Regions from separate parts of the Paenibacillus sp. P36 genome, predicted to be linked through region 2. Evidence: riboswitches for the same ligand, from Rfam matches in the RefSeq annotation. Region 2 holds a riboswitch; the other holds the start of a gene.

Region 1 (4,426 bases), 790 kb from region 2:
AATTCTCCTTTTACAAGCTTATAAAAGATGTCGTCCAATGACGCTTGCTGGAGTCCTGTCTGCTGACGTAATTCGACTAAATCGCCTTGGGCGACCATATGTCCTTTGTGCAGGACGACATAGTTATCGCAATATTTTTCAATCGTAGACAAAATATGCGAGGATATGAGAAATGACGCGCCGCGTCGCTTCATTTTGACCATCAACTCGAGCAATGAGCGGATGGCTAGCGGATCGAGCCCGAGAAAAGGCTCGTCAATGATGTAGAGAGAAGGTTCGATCAGGAATGCATTCATGATCATGACCTTTTGCTTCATCCCTTTGGATAAATGGCTTGCGAAAGACTTGAGCTTGTCCTGCATGTGGAACTGCTCGAGCAGCGCTTGTGAGCGGGAGAGATAGTCATCCTTCGTTAAGCCGTAAGCCATGGCAGTTAACTCCAGATGCTCACGAATCGTAAGCTCTTCATATAGCTCTGGACTTTCAGGCACATAAGCGTAAGTGGCACGGTAAGGCAGCGGATCTTCGGCCAGCGTCAAACCGTTAATTTTTATAGAACCCCTTTGTGGTTGAAGCAGTCCAAGGATGTTCTTGATGGTCGTACTTTTTCCTGCGCCGTTCAAACCAATTAATCCCATCATTTCACCTTGACGGATGGAAAATGTGAGGTCGTGAAGAACGGGTTTATTTGGTAAATATCCCCCGAATAAAGCGTCAACTTGTAATATGGGACCCATCTCAGTGCCTCCCTAAATAGCTAATTATTGGAATTTATATACGTGTTTCATACCTGATAATTATAAACAAATTTAGTTTCGAAGCCTAGTTTAAGAGTGAAAACACGAAGAAACTTAGTATTCGTACGTTATAATGAGTTAAATGTAGATAAAAGGTGGTTTTATTTCGAAAATAAGCTATTTTTAATCGATTTAGCCCTTTTTAGTAGGTGTTAATCCCTTTACAGGCAGAGATTAACAGCGTAATATACTTTTCATAATAACTTAATAACCAATTTGCCATTTTTCCATTCGCTGAGTTCCAATTATGGGAACGGGGGAACCACTGTTAGCTTATAAAGCGGCATCGCTGACGAAGTGAACAGAGTGAGTAACAGGGGTGAATCTTGGACGTTGAACGGAAGTTTACGTCTGAGTAGGGCGACTCTCACGTCCGAATCCGTCAGCTAACCTCGTAAGCGTAAGAGAGGTAACGATTGTCGTGCGTGCTATTTGTGTATTTTTACTATGCAAACTAAGCCAGCGAGAAGAGTCCTCTTCTTGCTGGCTTTTTGTCCCCATAAGGACCTTTAACTGTTTCGGACGACTAATCGTAACCCGGAATTCATAGGATGATGAATAGCAAAGCGGGGTGGGACGACCAGAACGCAGTTGTTTCCAAACAACTGCCGATGGACGACACGTTAAGTTAAATTAAAAACCTTAGTCGCGTCAAATTTAATCATGCTGTAACCTGGCGGCGAGGCTTTGAAGGAGGACCGAAGAAGTGGGCAGTATCTCTTTTAGCGAGACCCATGTAAAACGATCATCCAGCATGTCCTTCGCATTGCGATGGAAGCATGAAAACTTGCGTTTGATTTTAAGCCTGGCTATAATCTCAATCGCAATGACTTTCATGTTTTTGGTGTTGTTGTACGGTACGGCTACCAAGAGCGTATCCGTGGTTGTGAATGGACAAGAAACCGTTGTGCATACGAAGCAATGGGTCCTGCAACGCCTACTGGATGAACAAGCCATAACGATTGGTGAACACGATGAAATATCTGCAGACCCTACGGCTACAATCAAGGGCGGGGACAAATTCGTCATCGAACACGCTTCTCCAATTCAATTGACTGCTGATGGAAAGACCACCACTGTTTACACAACTGCAAGAACGGTTGAAAGTGCATTGCAACGTTTACATATTGCACTTGGGGAGCACGATAAGCTGACTCCCGAACCGACAGCCTCTTTGGGATCAGGCGATGAAATCAAAATCGTCCGTGTGAAAAAAGAGACGGAAGAAGTAACAGAGCCGATTGCATTCGACACGGAAAAGAAAAATGATGCATCGTTGCTTAAGGGTAAAGAGCAGGTCGTTCAAGAAGGTAAAGAGGGCGTACTTCTGAAAAAGAAAGAGAAGACTTACGAAGATGGCGTATTAGTTGCAGAAGCTGTTGTAGGTCAAGAAGTACAGGAACAAAGCGTTAAAAAAGTTGTGTCCGTTGGCACGAAAAATCCCGTTGTCGTTCTATCGGCATCATCCCCTAGTGTGGATGAGGTTTCTAAGAATGGTGTAACATTCGGGTATAAACAAATCCTCAAGAACGTGAAGCTCACGGCTTATTCAGCGGGAGCGGATTCGACAGGCAAAGCCGAAGGTTCTCCTGGGTATGGGAAGACCTATACAGGAACGACAGTTACTGAGGGCAGAACGATTGCGGTAGATCCGAAAGTTATCCCACTGGGATGGTGGGTTTACATTGAGGGCGTTGGCTTCCGTCGTGCTGAAGACATTGGCAGCGGTGTGAAAGGCCAAATGATCGATGTTTACTTTGAAGATCATGGCTATGCTAATAAATTCGGAACGAAACAAGGATATACGGTCTATGTCGTAGGACCGAAAAAGCCGTCTGAAAATTAACGTGTAAACGTCTGTTTCAGCGGGAACAATGTCAATATACGTTGCCAGGCAAGCAGCCTGGGCGAAAGAAGAGGGAATCCCTCTTCTTTTTCTGCGTACTGGGAAGGGAACCGATTATGATTAAAGAAGTCATCGTCGTTGAAGGCAAAGACGATACGGCCGCTATTCGCCGAGCTGTCGAGGCGGATACGATAGAGACAGGCGGCTCAGCCATCGGGCAAGCCGTATTGAAGCGAATAGCCCTCGCGCAGCAGCGCAGAGGCGTCATTATATTTACGGATCCGGATCACGCAGGTGAGCGGATACGGAAGATTGTGGCAGCCAAGGTACCGGGCTGCAAGCATGCCTTCATCACGCAGGCGCAGGCCGAGTATAAGGGCGACATCGGCGTCGAGAACGCAGCGCCGGAGATTGTCCGTGAGGCGCTCCAGAACCTGCGGACAGAGTACGACGGGGCTGTCTCGCAGCTTACTATGGAGGATCTCATAGCTGCAGGGTTGATCGTTCATCCGGAAGCGGCTTCCCGGAGGCTCGTCGTTGGCAATGCCCTTGGCATCGGCTACTGCAATGGCAAACAATTTTATAAGCGATGTGCGATGTTCCAGATCTCGCGTGAGGAATTTGAGGCAGCCTTGGAGCATCTGGAACCGAAGATATAGGGAAAGTGAAGTAAGGTGTGACAGTGGAATTCAGGATTTAGAACCTATAGATAAATGAGGGCTACATAATGACTATACCCGGCAATGAAGTGATTGTAACAGCGGAAGATGTTGCAACACCCAGTAAAACGAAACAAATTATAAAAAAGCACAATCTTGTGCTCAAAAAGAGTCTGGGTCAGAACTTCCTGATCGACCAGAACATCTTGGGCAAGATCGTTTCGGCTGCGGAGCTTGGGCCTAACAAAGGCGCGCTGGAAGTCGGCCCTGGCATCGGGGCGCTCACCCAGCAGCTGGCCAAGCTCGCAGGGCGCGTCTTGGCCGTGGAGATCGATCAGCGTCTCCTGCCTATTCTAGGCGAGACGCTGGAGCCTTATCCCCACGCGAGTGTCGTGCATGGCGATATTTTGAAGACGGACCTGCCGGAGTTGTTCCGGCAGCATTTTGACGGGCTGGATGGCGTCAGTGTCGTCGCCAATCTGCCCTACTACATCACGACGCCGATCATTATGAAGCTTCTCGAAGAGAAGCTTCCCTTGGAGAACATCGTCGTGATGATTCAAAAAGAGGTGGCCGACCGCATGGCGGCTCGCCCGGGCACCAAAGATTACGGCAGCCTCAGCATTGCCGTACAGTTCCACTGCGAGCCGGAGCTTGTCACGATCGTGCCGCGCACCGTCTTTGTGCCGCAGCCGAACGTTGACTCTGCCGTCATCCGGCTGCGTGTGCGCAAAACCCCGCCGGTCGAGGTGGCGGACGTGGACTTCTTCTTCGCTGTCGTCCAGGCGTCCTTCGTCCAGCGGCGCAAAACCTTGTACAACAACCTCGCGGCGAGGTTCTTTACCAAAGAAAACAAATCGGAGCTGGAAACTCTGCTCCATAGCATCAACATCGAGCCTTCGCGCCGCGGCGAAACGCTCAGCATGGACGAATTCGCGCGCTTGTCGACTGCGCTTCGCACGCACGGCTGTAAATAACCCGCACCAAATGCCCAGCCCCGCCATAGGATAACCCATGGAGGGGATTTGTGCGATGAGGCAAGGTGATTTTGTAACCCGTAAATCCTATGGCGGCGACGTCATGTTTAAGATTGAACGTATCGATCAACTGAAGGCAGTCCTACG
Region 2 (4,426 bases):
GCCAGTTACAACACCAATAACGATGCCTCCTAGAACTACTTTGACAAACTCCAATGATCCATGTAGTACGCCAGACATGCTTAGTACCGTCGTTACTAGGGCTATTTTAAAAAGAACAACAGCTACTCCGTCATTCGCCAAACTCTCTCCCTCAACGATAATGGACAACTTCTTGTTCAAACCCATTGACTTAAAGATCGTTAATACGGAGACCGGGTCTGTGGCTGCCATCAATGCGCCAAAGACAAGCGACTTTTGTAAGTCCAGGCCCAATAAGAAATATGAAAGCCCGGCTACCAGAATAAATGTCATAAACGTTCCTAATAACGCCAGTAATAATATCGGACGTTTGTTTTCCTTAATCTCTCCAAAAGGAAGCTTAAGTGCAGCATCTCCGATTAGCGCCGATAAGAAAATTAAAATCACGGCCGTTTGAAAGACATGATCCGAAGACACATAGGTTTTAAATTCATTAAGAGCATTAATGGGAAAAATACCAAGCAAAAGCCCTGCAACAACAAGTAATGTTGGATACGGTTGTTTTATTTTATCTGCTACATAAGCGATCGCAACTGCGATTCCGAGCAGTACAAGCCAGTAGTGGATCATTGAAACCTCCTATGATGAGCCTTGTTGCTATTATGTGTATATTCGTGGTTCATTATCTCCACTTCAATTTATCAGTTGGATTTTCAAGCTTACGTTTTGTTTGTACATCTCTCATGGTCGGTTCTTTCAACTCATTCATAGGCCGCTTCCACCCATCATCACATATACTAAAATATGTTCATCTTTGAACAGAATTTCGATGATCTTACCTTCTTTTGTTTTCATAATCATAATGATTCAATCCCATCTGTCTTTTTTTCAACAGCATGTTCTCCACAAATAGTACCCACTAGCCACTGTAATTCTTGCCGTCTTGTTTTGGTATTTAGCCGACCGCTTACATTATTTACCTTCTTATATTCAATTTCCTTAGATTTTAAGTAATCGATTCTTTTTTGAATTTCTTCTAACATCGCGTATATGGTTAGCATGACTTACCTCCAAAAGTTCTTGAACACTTTTTGTACGCCTAAAAAAACAAGAGGAGCCCCTTAATTGACAGACTCCTCCAAGTTTAACCTCATCATTCTTTTGTGTTAATGCAGAGGCAAGTCCGGAAGATCATTCGCAGAGATAACATCGGCTGCTATTTTCTTTGGCCTATTCCATAGATACTCACTTCCGGGCAGATCATCGAACCATGCTGCGTCAGCAGGGCAATCCAGCACCATAAATTTCCCATATTCGTTATCTCGAGACTGATGATATTTTAAGTATGCCTTGCCACCCTCAATCGCTAGTATTTCAATTTTACCTGACGTATGACTCATGGATAATCGCACTCTTTTTCCAAGACCAGATGTTAAGGACTTCGCACTTTCAACTAACCGGTATACTCTTTCTAGTGGTAATACAAATTCTCGATTACCGGCAACAGGACGGTTAATAAAAAAGTAATACGGTGTTACTCCTGCCCAAGATAACTTATCAAGCAACTCAGCCAAAACGAAGGGATCATCGTTAATTCCTTTAAGTACAGGGGTCTGATTGACAACGATTGCTCCTGCGTTATGTAAAGCTTCGAAAGCCCTTTTTGCTTCTTTTGTAATTTCTCTTGGATGATTAATATGTGCCATCACATAAATACGCTTATCGACTGTAGAATATGTTCTTATAAGTTCAAGTAAAGCTTCGTCTTCATAAATCCTCATGGGGTTAAAAACAGGAATTTTAGAGCCCAATCGAATAATTTTCACATGATCAATTTCACGTAATCGCTCAATTATTTTTCTGAGTTTCGATGTTGCTAGGATTAAACTATCTCCGCCCGTCAGCAATACATTATTAATTTCAGGGTGGTTTTCAATATATGCCAATCCGGGATCAACGTTTGCAACTGCTTCATTCACGTCATTTCGAAACAGCCTTTTGCGGAAGCAATATCGGCAATAGGCTCCGCAAACTTCAGAAACTAGTAATAATGCCGTTGTTTTATATTTATGTTGGCAACCAGGGACAACATAGTTTGTGTCTTCATCAGAAGCATCCCAACGTCCATACTCCGATAGTTCCCCTTCATTAGGGATGATTAGCTTTTTTATCGGATCGCTCGGGTCAGACCAATCAATCAAATTCAAGTAATAATCATTCACACGAAATACGAACTTTTCCGTAATTGCTTTCAGTTTACTTCGTTCCTGCTCTGGAATCTCCGTGATTTTATCAATATCGGTAATGTATTTCGGCTGTGCCATCGATGATCCTCCTTGAAAAGCTGCTATTAGATGTTTAAGGGTGGTTAATGATTCTAAAACGATAACCTCCTTTGCTATATATGGTCATGGATGGGTGTAATAAGACAAATAAAATAGACCCGTATGAGGGTGTAAATCGTAAAATAAATACGATTCAATCCTTCAAAACAGGCCTAATTAAACAAGAAGACCCGTTCTACGGGTCAAAAATGCAATTATTTGCATAATAAAAAGCTGACCCATCCACTGCTGACGAGGTTAGCTGCCGGGCTCGGGAAAGATGGTTCCCTACTTAAAGATTCGCCCCAGAAAATTGGTTCCCCCGCTTTCCAGAATTTATCAATCCGGAAATTAAGCGTAGTTTTATATTACACAACAATGTTGTATTCGTCAAACATCAAACGAAGATTTTCATTACTATAAAAATCCAAAATAATTTTTAGCCACAAACTATCATTATTGATTTTCCTTCCTCCCACGTTTGGAATCATTCTGCCCTAACCGCTGTTGCAAAAACTGTTATGACGTATCAGCAAAATAATAAAAAAGTAGCGATTATTGGTTTGAACGAAGAAATTGGACTTGGCACTATTTCTCGATCCATAGCCATTTTGGACGTTGAGGATAACCCTTTCTTGCCACAGTTTCAGCATCCTTGTTCATTGATAATTTACTGTGCAATGATATCGTTTGGTTTTCCCATCGGTAAAGTGGGAGCCATCGCTTTTGGCGGAAGTCTTGGAAATAAAGTCCAAGAACTTGTTGCTGTTTTAGTTCATCTTAAACTGCCTACATATCAACGTATTTAATTCTCATCGAAATACTAAGTGGTGTGAATGACTTCATTTCCCAATATAATTTCTTAATACTTTGATGACTCAAAGGAAACTTATATAAATCCAAAATATACTTCAAATGTATAGGCGCGTATAATCTTCACTATTCTAGGGGATAGTTGTTATTGGAGGTGTTTCCAAATATGACAACATTCTGGGACGCGATTAAGAGTGTCTTGGGCTCGTTATTGGATGAAGAGCCAGTACCACCGTTGCATGTAGGTGAAGTAATGACATTATGGACACTTCTTACCATCTATGAAGAGGGACAGGTTATCTATAAAATCGCATTAAATACGACTACCGATGCTGAATTAAGGCATGCTGTCGAGAACGCGGTTCATGAATCACTACAAGATATTGAAATGGTCAGGGATTTTTTGATCAAGGAAGGCGTTCCATTGCCCTCTGTGTCAGCGGAAAAACCGGATTCCGAATCTAACCAAATTCCTCTTGGCGTAAAATTTACAGACGATGAAATAGCCAATCTCATCATTGGCAAAATAACAGCTTGTATCGCCTTGTGTGGGCAAGGGGTTTCACAGGGTTTAAGAACCGATGTCACCATTATTTTGCTCAGGTCAATGAGCAGGCTCTTGCAATTCAGTGCTCCTTACCGATCATTAATGAGAAAGCGTGGCTGGATTAAACCGCCGCCTTATTACTATCCCCCTGGAGTGTAAAAAACGTCACATGGAATTTCACTATACGGATGAAAAAGTGACGGAAAAGAAGCACATATACCGATTGTTCGTTACAGGCCAGTTGAAGTCAGGTGTGTGAAAATATGGTTCGGCAATTCTCTTGGTTCGAAAACGCCAACAATCAGCTTGTTATTCGGTGCAGACGTTGACTACGACCAGGACGGTTCGATGAACGAGAGCATCTCTTGCGAAGAAACTCCCGACAATAAACTTACTCTCATGTTGATGTTCAATATGTTTGGCGACAAGGGACCGCACGATCCTAAGAGCATTGTCAATGAAATATGGAAAAGCCATCTGCTCATCACTTCCGTTAGAAATCAACTCGAATTATATAACTTTAGAAAAAAGAATAGCCGCGTTTAATACGCGGCAACTCACTTTAATTCAATCTGATTCCAAGTACTCCGTTCCACCTCTTTAGCCAACGCTTCACGATACTTTTCCGCTCACCTGAGGGTGTGAGGCCACCGAATCATACTGGCAGCCTAATCTACAACTTCCCCTTTTGTATCCAAGACCAAATTCGGTATGACCCGAAAAGTGCAATTAACAATAATAAAATAAGGATAACAAGCCATAT

What was found. Region 2 has a riboswitch for cyclic di-AMP ahead of ACKTT9_RS04675 (KamA family radical SAM protein). Riboswitches for the same ligand answer to the same signal wherever they lie in the genome.
Region 1: linked by a shared signal. The riboswitch ahead of ACKTT9_RS00975 (ubiquitin-like domain-containing protein) and the one ahead of ACKTT9_RS04675 (KamA family radical SAM protein) in region 2 are both predicted to bind cyclic di-AMP.

What each region holds. Positions count from the first base shown of each region.
Region 1 is NZ_AP038372.1:220,269-224,694, forward strand. It holds gene ACKTT9_RS00970 (ABC transporter ATP-binding protein) at 1-737, opposite strand, end outside; cyclic di-AMP (ydaO/yuaA leader) riboswitch at 1,020-1,213, shown strand; gene ACKTT9_RS00975 (ubiquitin-like domain-containing protein) at 1,504-2,643, shown strand; gene rnmV (ribonuclease M5) at 2,760-3,302, shown strand; gene rsmA (16S rRNA (adenine(1518)-N(6)/adenine(1519)-N(6))-dimethyltransferase RsmA) at 3,371-4,279, shown strand; gene yabG (sporulation peptidase YabG) at 4,335-4,426, shown strand, end outside.
Region 2 is NZ_AP038372.1:1,007,808-1,012,233, reverse strand. It holds gene ACKTT9_RS04685 (cation:proton antiporter) at 1-609, opposite strand, end outside; gene ACKTT9_RS04680 (hypothetical protein) at 837-1,040, opposite strand; gene ACKTT9_RS04675 (KamA family radical SAM protein) at 1,146-2,303, opposite strand; cyclic di-AMP (ydaO/yuaA leader) riboswitch at 2,536-2,671, opposite strand; gene ACKTT9_RS04670 (hypothetical protein) at 2,825-3,112, shown strand; gene ACKTT9_RS04665 (DUF3231 family protein) at 3,283-3,822, shown strand; gene ACKTT9_RS04660 (hypothetical protein) at 3,919-4,209, shown strand.